DNA from 2 places in the Rahnella sp. R3(2024) genome. Region 1 is predicted to be linked to the other one. Evidence: predicted binding sites of a transcription regulator. Region 1 holds the regulator's gene; the other holds the start of a gene.

Region 1 (5,303 bases):
CTCAATCTCTTTTGCTGCCTGCGCACTACGCTGTGCCAGATTGCGCACTTCGCTGGCGACCACGGCAAACCCGCGGCCCTGTTCGCCTGCACGGGCGGCTTCGACCGCGGCATTCAGCGCCAGAATGTTGGTCTGGAAGGCGATACTGTTGATGACCGAGGTAATCTCCGCGATTTTCTTCGAGCTGCCTGAAATATCTTTCATGGTGCTGACCACATCCGCGACAATAGTGCCGCCCTTTTGCGCCGTGGTAGAGGCTTCTATCACCAGCTGGCTGGCGTGATGCGCGTTGTCAGCATTGTGTTTCACCGTGGCTGTCAGCTCTTCCATGCTGGCCGCCGTCTCTTCCAGCGCAGACGCCTGCTCTTCGGTACGGGAAGAGAGATCGTTATTGCCGGCAGAAATTTCAGACGCGCCCTGGTAAATATTGTTCGTGCAGTTACGGATGGTTTGAACGGTATTCACCAGACTGGCCTGCATGATGTTCAGCAAAGGAATCAACTTACCGGCGCAGTTTTTACCGAACTCTTCCATGTTATGCGTCAGGTCACCACTGGCAATCAGCGCGAACTGATCGCGGAGTTTATCCAGCGGTTTGACTAACGCCATCACCAGATAGCGATCGGTCAGCAGCAGGATAATCAGCCCAATAACAAACGCGGTGATCTGAATCACTTTGCTGAGATTAGTCAGATGATTAGACTCTGTTTGCGCCGCGCTGAAATCCACCGCGATCTGGCTGCTGACTTTTTGCATGGCAGCCCCGAAATCACGGCTTAACGCCGGAACGCCTGACTGCGCCAGCTGATTGTACGCATCGATATTTTTGCTGCTGGCCGCCTCAAATAACGGCTTCACGCCCTGCGTTATCAGACTTTCCCAACTGGTGAGTAATTCCTGAACCGCTGAATCTTCCAGCCCCGGATGCGGGGCCGCTTTGAAATCCGCCTGCGCCTGCGTCAGGGCTTCAAGGGATTGTTTTGCGGTATCAAAAATTTCCGGCCCTTTGGTCGGATCGGCCTGAAGCTGCGACACCGCACGGCTTAAGCGGGTTACGGTACGAAAATACTGATCATTTCCTTTGCTGATCAGCGCCATATTGTTGACGAGCTCAGAACTGTTGCGGGTGTTTTGCGTCAGCGTATTCAGTGAGTTGACGGTGTAAAGGGATACACCCGCCCACATAACGCAGAAAACGCCAAGAATGGTTAATAACGCGGCCCTGATGGTGATATTTTTTAAAAACTGCACGATATGCCTCTCTCGAAACATGACTGTTTCTGGTCTGAGGATTGAGGGGGATGCGGAGAATCAAGACAAGTAACCATCAGGCAAGTGCCCCAGGACATGTTTGAACACCTCTCCGGGCATCGATTTCTTTATTATGTTGAGATTGCTCTCGCATCATCTATCGGCGGGACGTGCTTAAAATTTAGTATTGTTAAGATATATTTCTTCACTTTGCTTTTAACCCCGTCAATTTTGAGGATTTTATCTGGATTAAAAGCACACGAAGGCGATACCACTTAAAAAGATTGCCCGATAAACTTATTCGTCAGTTAAGAAGGCGAGCAGAAGCATATTCTCCGCCTCACGAGTTTGCTATTATCAGCACTATTATTGCCTGCAATGTAGGGCTTATCATTGAGAACAAGAGGTTAGACATCTTATGGCCGTAGTAGGAATCTTCTTTGGATCCGATACAGGTAACACCGAAAACATCGCAAAAATGATCCAGAAACAACTGGGTAAAGATGTTGCAGAGGTGCATGACATTGCGAAGAGCAGCAAAGAGGATCTGGAAAAATTCGATATTTTGCTGATCGGTATTCCAACCTGGTATTACGGTGAAGCTCAGTGTGACTGGGACGACTTCTTCCCAAGCCTGGAAGAGATAGATTTCGAAGGTAAGCTGGTTGCGCTGTTTGGTTGCGGCGATCAGGAAGACTACGCAGAATATTTCTGTGATGCGCTGGGCACCGTGCGCGACATCATTGAGCCACGCGGCGCGGTGATTGTGGGTCACTGGCCAACCGAAGGCTATCACTTCGAAGCATCCAAAGGTCTGGCAGATGATAAACATTTCATCGGACTGGCTATTGATGAAGACCGTCAGCCGGAATTAACCAATGAGCGCGTTGACGCCTGGGTTAAGCAAATTACTGAAGAATTGAGCCTTTCAGAAATTATTGGCTAAAAACCCTGTTGGCCCTGAGGATTTATTCTACAATTGAAGGGCCAAACTATTACTGAAATTAACAATTTAGCCACAACAAAATTGTTACTTTCGGTGGTATCAAGGTACACTGAGTTCATCTGTTTTTTCTATCGATCAAGTCGTTGCATTGTCTTATGTGACTGGCATTTAGTGATCTTTATTAACAGGCTATCGTTTAGGGGATCGGCACACTTCCGTTAAAAGAAGGATCCTAATCGAAGAATTTTGTGCCGCTGATGCCACAGGCTCCATGCCTCAACTTGATTAGCACATAGTAACAGGACTGAATCCGCATGACTGACAACAACACCGCACTGAAGAAAGCCGGCTTAAAAGTCACGCTTCCGCGCCTTAAAATCCTGGAAGTGTTGCAAGCGCCGGAAGGTCATCACGTTAGTGCGGAAGATCTGTACAAACAATTGATTGATATGGGTGAAGAGATTGGTCTGGCGACGGTTTACCGCGTTCTGAACCAGTTTGATGACGCCGGTATCGTGACCCGCCATAACTTCGAAGGCGGCAAGTCCGTGTTCGAACTGACTCAGCAACACCATCACGATCACCTGATTTGCTTAGATTGTGGCCGTGTTATTGAATTCCGCGACGAATATATTGAAGGTCGTCAGCGCGAAATTGCTAAAAAACACGGTATCAAACTGACCAACCACAGCCTGTACCTGTACGGCCACTGTGAAGCAGGCGACTGCCGCGAAGATGACTCTTTGCACAATGATAAACCTGCGCAGTAATCTGCCGGGCTCGTTGATATCGACCTAAAATTAACCGCTGAAAAGCGGTTTTTTTATGCCCGTTTATCAGCTATGAAAGACATAAAAAACCCCGGCAAGCCGGGGTTTTCTGTCTCACCTTCAGGTAATTAATGAGGTCTACTGCACAGGCGCGGGTGAGTTATTGGCTTTAATTTCCTTCCAGATTTTTCCACAATCGGCGGCGTAAGCCTGCCCGTCACCGGTTTTGCGTGCCGTCAGGCAGCGCTGGTAATCCAGCACGCGTACCGTTTCCTGTTGTGCAAACTGCTGGTGAGCTTTCTCTTCCTTCAGAACGTTAAGAACCGCCTGGCAGGATGCAAGTTTGTCCGGCGAGCCTTCGGCAGTGTTGATGCAGGCGCTGTAAGCCTTGCGCAGTCTGGCATCTTCTGCCTGCCCTGACGTCTGGGAACAACCGGCCAGCAATAAAGACGTGGTCACGATCAGCAGTAATTTATTCATCGACATAGTGACCTCAGAAAATAGTGAATGGAGCGATAACGATAAATTTCACATCTTTTTCATCCTGGAAGATGTTGCCGTAACCACCGCCCCAGCTCGGAATATCTGAATGGTTGTCATACTGGGTGTAATGCAATTTGAACAACGTGCCTTTGGCGCGCCCTTCCTGAAGGGTGTAAAGCGCATCCAGACTCCACGCACTTTCTTTCAGACGCTGGCTTTGGTCATAAGCCGCATTGGTGCTTGGCTTGGCATCCCATGCATAAACATAAGAACCGCCGACCGCGAAGCCCGGCAGATCCCATTTCGCCAGATCATATAAAACACCGGCATATACCGCTTTTTCGCCGTTGGCGTTGAAGTCGGAACGGTTATCCCACCACACATCGAGACGACCATTGGACGAGGAATACGTTGGGGTCATACGCTGAAGGAAGTAGCCCTGATTCCCCTCCGCCTTGACCATCGTCCCTTCCAGACGCCAGTCAAACTGGCCGGTGGTATAACCGAACGTCAGAGCCTGCAACCATGCCAGCCCGTCGTACAAACTGTTAGGATCGTTTTTATCACTGATGCGGTCTTCTGCACCGTAGAACTGGTAGCTGGTGGTCAGCGGGTTACCCAGCAGATCCATTTTGTAAGAGGCTTTAGCGAAATACTGATCGACGTAGCTTTCCGCTTCGCCATAGGCGGCTTCGAGCACCAGATCATTTTTGAAGTCGTATTTCGCGCCCAGCGAGTGAATATAGGAAACACCGGTTTTTTTATCATTCTGGCGGAAATCATCCATTTCCAGGTGCCACGGTGATTTATATTCATCCGCCCACATGTAGGAGAAACTCAGTTCGCCCGGCTCGCCGAAATCATGTTTATATCCGGCTTCTGCGCCGCGATACGTGCCAGGCATGAAACTCCAGTGCGGCGCAATCAGGGTCTGGCCGGTCGGCTGAATGTAACCCGCGTGGCCCCAGAAGCCGCCGTACTTAAACTTACCGGCAGCTTTATACAGGCTGACTCCGCCTTTATCGCCAGAGTAATCTTCATCGTAGGCGTGATTTTTTGAGGAGAATGCAATTTCGTTCGGGTGGCCGCTGTCGCTGGCTTCGGCCATTTCAATTGCCGTGAAAGCCGCAACGTCGATGCCGAACATATCCCACGCATAACCGGAGGAGAAATCCAGATTCAGGTTGGCGGTGGCATGAGAAAGGTTAGTGGCGTACTTGTCGTAGTCAGGATTGTTGACGGTGACTTTAGAGCCGTCGGGGCGGGTTTCTTCTTTGGTTTTATTCAGATCTTTGCGATCACGTTCGCGCTGCCAGTAATACACGCCACCGGTGAGCGTCGAATCATCAATAAAGCCCGCCGCGTTTGCCTCTTCAGAAAACATTAATCCGCCACCCAATAAGGTGCCGGCCAGAGAATACATCACAGGTTTCAGATAAGCCGATCCCCTGCCCCGGTTAAGGTGCTTGTGCATAGAAATTCCTCATTTTTGACTAAAAAGTAACTGCAAAACCCAAACGGGTATTAAAAGCGGGCGTCAGAGACGTCACCGTAAAAGCAAGGGTAGAGTATTTTTCGCGACGCGAATTATCAATGAGTAATTCATCATTGATCTCTGAAATATGACAAAGTGCACATAAAGATGAAAAAGTATTACAGAAAGAACTTTGTGGGAATTAAAGCGAGGGAAAAAGTGAAAACAATTAAAAATCAAATAATTAAAAAGGATAAGTCTGTGGTTTACACGTTTCAGCTTTCAGCAATATTTAATCAGAGCCGCTAAAAAGTGAGCATCATAAACACATTAATTCGCGACAGAAATCAATTTCAATATTGCTTAAGGCATAAAAAAA
Region 2 (5,303 bases), 1.4 Mb from region 1:
AAACCGAGGTCGGTGTAGCCCTGAATATTGGAGTGACCGCGCAGCGCATTGACGCCGCCGCCCGGCATACCAATGTTGCCGAGCAGCAGCTGGATCATCGCCGCACAACGGATGATTTGCGCGCCGCCGGTGTGGTGCGTCCAGCCCAGTGCATACAGAATGGTCGAGGTTTTATCGCGCGCGCAGGTTTCCGCCAGAATGGAACTGATCAGCAGGAAATCTTCTTTCGAGGTGCCGCACAGACGCTCTACCAGTTCCGGCGTGTAGCGGGAAACGTGCTCTTTCAGCAGATTCCAGACACAGCGCGGGTCCTGCAGGGTTTTGTCTTGTTTCGCGAAGCCTTTCTCATCGAGCTGATAATGCCAGCTTTCTTTGTTGTAGGATTTTTTCGCCGCATCAAATCCACTGAACAGCCCGTCGTTAAATTCATAGTCTTCACGCACCAGCAGGCTGGCGTTGGTGTATTCACGGACGTATTCAGTCTGAATTTTATTGTGCGTGATCAGGTAGTTGATCATACCCAGCAGGAACGCGGTGTCAGACCCGGCGCGGATCGGCGCATAGATATCAGCCACGGCGGCGCTGCGGTTGAAACGCGGATCGACGACGATGACTTTGGCGTTATTTTTGGTTTTTGCCTCAATCACCCATTTGAACCCGACCGGGTGCGCTTCTGCGGCGTTTCCGCCCATAATCAGAATGACGTTGGCGTTTTTGATATCGACCCAGTTGTTGGTCATCGCGCCGCGACCAAATGACGGCGCTAACGCTGCAACGGTCGGGCCGTGGCACAGACGCGCCTGGCAGTCGATCGCCACCATGCCCAGCGCACGGGTGAATTTCTGATCCAGCAGGCCGGTTTCGTTACTGGCCGCAGACGAACAGAGCATGCCGGTGGTCAGCCAGCGGTTAACCGTGACGTTATTGTCATTTTTCTCGACGAAGTTGGCGTCGCGGTCATCTTTCATCAGGCGGGCGATACGGGAAATCGCCTCATCCCATGAGATGCGCTGCCATTTATCAGAACCGGGCGCGCGATATTCCGGATATCTGAGACGGCCTTCGCTGTGGATGTAATCCAGCACGCCTGCGCCTTTCGGGCACAAGGAGCCACGACTGACCGGATGATCGGCGTCACCCTCTACGTGGAAGATATTTTCAGTGACGTTTTTCGCGCCGTCGCCCTGGCTGTAAATCAGCATCCCGCAACCGACTGAACAGTACGTACAGTTGTTGCGGGTTTCACGCGAGCGAAGCAGTTTATATTGGCGGGTTTCCGCCAGCGCGATTGTCGGGGCAAACCCCAATAATGCCGCTGTTGTGCCGGCCATACCGCCCGCACATATTTTGAATAATTGTCTTCTGCTGACTTGCATGAAAGACTCCTTCCCATCATTTGTTAACACATTGCTTTTCAAATTGCCGCTTTCCGCCGCAGTGGCGTAAGCGGTAAAATCAAGGCCTAAAGTCCTGACAGTTTGTACGGCTTATGTAGCCGGAATGTTTATAAGGTTATTACTAATGGATGTCCATCAAGTAAACGAACTGGGCAAAAAAGATGATAAAAAAGTGACTCAGATCATCGGAGCGAGCCAAAAAACGGTGATGCAGCGCGCACATCTTGATGAGCCCAAAGATGACTGGATTGCTCAGGAAGTGCCCGTTGCACTGGTCTATAACGGCATCTCGCACGTGGTGATGATGGCCTCGCCAAAAGATCTGGAAGCCTTTGCGCTGGGCTTTTCGCTGTCAGAAGGGATCATTGAATCCCCCGGTGACATTTTCGGGATGGAAGTGACACCCACCTGTAACGGGATTGAAGTGAATATCGAGTTATCGAGCCGCCGTTTCGCCGGGCTGAAAGAGCGCCGCCGCGCCATGGCGGGACGCACCGGCTGCGGCGTTTGCGGCATTGAACAACTGGGTGACCTGTTCCGCCCGCTCGCGCCGCTGCCGTTTACCCAGACCTTTGCGCTGGCGAATCTGGATAACGCGCTGAATCAGCTGAAATCCGTGCAGGAAATCGGCCAGCTGACCGGCTGTACCCACGCTGCCGCGTGGATAACCTCGCAGGGCGAATTACTGGGTGGCTGTGAAGACGTGGGCCGTCACGTGGCGCTGGATAAAATGCTGGGTATGCGCGCAAAACAGAATGACTGGACATCCGGCGCGGCGCTGGTTTCCAGCCGCGCCAGCTATGAAATGGTGCAGAAAGCCGCGATGTGCGGCATTGAAATTCTGTTCGCCGTCTCCGCCGCCACCACACTCGCGGTCGAAGTCGCCGAAAAATGTCACCTGACGCTGGTCGGTTTCAGCAAACCGGGCCGGGCGACGGTGTATACGCATCCGCAAAGACTGCGTTAACGCTTTAAGCTTCACGTGCCTTTAGACAATTTAGGATTGTTTGCGGTTATCTGGTTCTAAGCCCCGTATAACAGGCGCTTACGAGTACCCGTACAAAGGGTGGAGCATAGATAATCATTTTCAATATCATTTAATTAACTATAATGATCCGACTGATTACGCGGTGCTCACAATGACGGTGCCGCCCTACACTATGGAGACGATGAACATGAGTTATTCACTGCCATCACTGCCTTACGCATACGACGCACTCGAGCCGCATTTCGATAAAGAGACGATGGAAATCCATCACTCTAAACACCACCAGGCTTACGTGAACAACGCGAACGCTGCACTGGAAAGCCTGCCAGAACTGGCAAAACTTTCTGTTGAAGAGCTGATCGCAAACCTGGACAAAGTCCCTGCGGATAAGAAAGTTGCACTGCGTAACAACGCAGGTGGCCACGCTAACCACAGCCTGTTCTGGAAAGGCCTGAAAACCGGCACCACCCTGCAGGGCGAACTGAAATCGGCTATCGAACGCGATTTCGGCAGCGTTGACGCTTTCAAAGAAACGTTTGAAAAAGCAGCAACCACTCGTTTCGGCTCCGGCTGGGCGTGGCTGGTTCTGAAAGACGGCAAACTGGCCGTTGTTTCTACTGCTAACCAGGACAGCCCGCTGATGGGCGAAGCCGTTTCCGGCGCATCCGGTTACCCGCTGCTGGGTCTGGACGTTTGGGAACACGCTTACTACCTGAAATATCAGAACAAACGCCCTGACTACATCAAAGCTTTCTGGGATGTGGTGAACTGGGACGAAGCTGCAAAACGTCTGGCTGAAGCGAAGTAATTTCGCCCTGCCGCCCTTAACGGGCACGATGTTTTCGCCAATGGCGGGTCTGTGACCCGCCTTTTTTATGCCCTGCTTATTCTGCTAAAAACGTTACTCTGATCACTGTTTTACAGCGAATTATCCGCCTGGTTTCCCCGCTTTTCAGACACCGCCCGCATTAATCAAAAATACATCGCAGATCCTATTAAGTTTACCGCCAAATCTACCGATAGATTCTTCACAAAGGCGTAACAAAGCCGCCAACTTTGGCAGGGATGTTTTACGGAGAACGATTATGGGTAACGGCACGGGTCTTTCGCAGTGGATGAATAATCTCAGAGTCGGTACGAAACTGGGTCTGGGGTTTGGGTTAGTGTTAGTGATCGCCGCCGTGATCACCGTGGCGGGCATGGTCAAATTAAATGACATCAGCCAGCGCGCTGAAAAAGTGGATTTCAGTAATCAGATGAATGCATTGCTGAATGACGCCCGCCTGAGCCGCACGCTGTACCAGCTGAAATATGAACCGACGTATCTCCAGCAAAATCAGGAGAAAATCGACGCACTTTCGCAGCTGATCGCTCAGTCAAAAGGCAAGCTTGAATGGGACGCCACCAGCCAGGCAAATCTCGATCAGGTACCGGTAAAAATCCGCGAATATCAGCAGGCACAAAACGCCTTTAAACAGGCCGTTGACAGAAAAGACGCCGTGCGTGCCAGCTGGAATCTTTCCGAAACCGAAGCCGTGGTAACACGTTTGCAGGATCAGTTGCGCGTGGAAGATGCCGATCCGTCAATCCGTCTGTCTCTGGCGGAAGTGGTTCAGAAGCTTATCAGCGTGCGTTATTACGTGCGCGGCCTGCTGCTGAACATGGATAAAGAATCCGAAGCCACGCTGCTCAAAGCCATTGATGAAACCCAGGCAAATGCCAAAAAACTGAATGCCCTGTTACTGCCCAACCAGCAGGCCACTCTGGCTCCGCTGATGAGTGCGCTGGCGAATTATAAAAGCCACGTCGTCGCTTATATGCCCGCGTATGAAGATGAGCAGAAAAACTCGCAGTTGCTGTCAGTCAAAGCCAGTGAGATGAATACGCTGGTGGCAAAAATCTTCAAAAATGAACTGGCGAACACGCACCTCGATATCAGCCGCGCGCAAATGATGATGATGGTGATCACGCTCGTCGTTCTGCTGGCCGGTATTCTGATCGCATGGCGCATTACCCGCCAGATCACCCAGCCGCTGCGCGATACGCTGAAGACCGCCGAGCTGATTGCCAAGGGCGATTTGACGGCAGCCCATCCGACGGCGCGCCGCGACGAACTGGGTATGCTGATGAATGCGGTGTCGGCGATGAGCCAGAATCTCAGCACCATGATTTATGAGATCCGCTCGGGTGTGACGCAGGTTTCCCACGCTGCCGCAGAAATCGCGGCGGGGAATACCGATTTGTCTTCCCGTACGGAACAACAGGCAGCCGCCGTGGAAGAAACGGCAGCCAGTATGGAACAGCTGAGCGCAACGGTGAAACAGAATGCCGATAACGCCCATCACGCCAGCAAACTCGCCAGTGAAGCGTCCGGTACCGCCACGCTCGGCGGCAAACAGGTCAGCGACGTGGTCGATACCATGCAGCAGATTTCCGGCAGTTCTAAGCGCATTGCCGAAATTACGTCGGTCATCAACGGTATTGCCTTCCAGACCAACATTCTTGCGCTGAACGCCGCAGTAGAAGCGGCGCGCGCCGGAGAGCAGGGGCGCGGATTCTCGGTCGTGGCTTCTGAAGTCCGTACGCTGGCACAACGCAGTGCGCAGGCCGCGAAGGAAATTGAAGGGCTGATTGCTGAGTCGGTTGAGCGTGTGAATACCGGCGCAAAGCTGGTGGAAAACACCGGCCGCACCATGCAGGACATCGTGAAATCGGTTTCTCACGTGCGCGATATTATGGGTGAGATTGCCTCGGCGTCTGACGAGCAAAGCCGGGGTATCGCGCAGATATCACAGGCGATTGTCGAGATGGACAGCACCACCCAGCAGAACGCCGCGCTGGTTGAGCAATCCTCTGCCGCCGCCGATTCGCTTGAGGATCAGGCTGCCACGCTGACGCAGGCGGTATCCGTATTCCGT

What was found. Region 1 encodes Fur, which represses iron uptake genes when iron is present. Its sites were predicted from a motif close to ATAATAATGAGAACNACTATCAA; they were not measured.
Region 2: sodA (superoxide dismutase [Mn]) is a predicted target of Fur. The motif match lies at 2,472-2,494, and genes of this name have one in related genera.

What each region holds. Positions count from the first base shown of each region.
Region 1 is NZ_JBHGBU010000001.1:3,461,126-3,466,428, reverse strand. Features, by position in the region: gene ABSH60_RS15595 (methyl-accepting chemotaxis protein) at 1-1,251, opposite strand, end outside; gene fldA (flavodoxin FldA) at 1,670-2,197, shown strand; gene fur (ferric iron uptake transcriptional regulator) at 2,512-2,967, shown strand; gene chiQ (ChiQ/YbfN family lipoprotein) at 3,106-3,447, opposite strand; gene ABSH60_RS15575 (OprD family outer membrane porin) at 3,461-4,873, opposite strand.
Region 2 is NZ_JBHGBU010000001.1:2,045,699-2,051,001, forward strand. Features, by position in the region: gene fdnG (formate dehydrogenase-N subunit alpha) at 1-1,376, opposite strand, end outside; gene fdhD (formate dehydrogenase accessory sulfurtransferase FdhD) at 1,522-2,364, shown strand; gene sodA (superoxide dismutase [Mn]) at 2,573-3,193, shown strand; gene ABSH60_RS09305 (methyl-accepting chemotaxis protein) at 3,471-5,303, shown strand, end outside.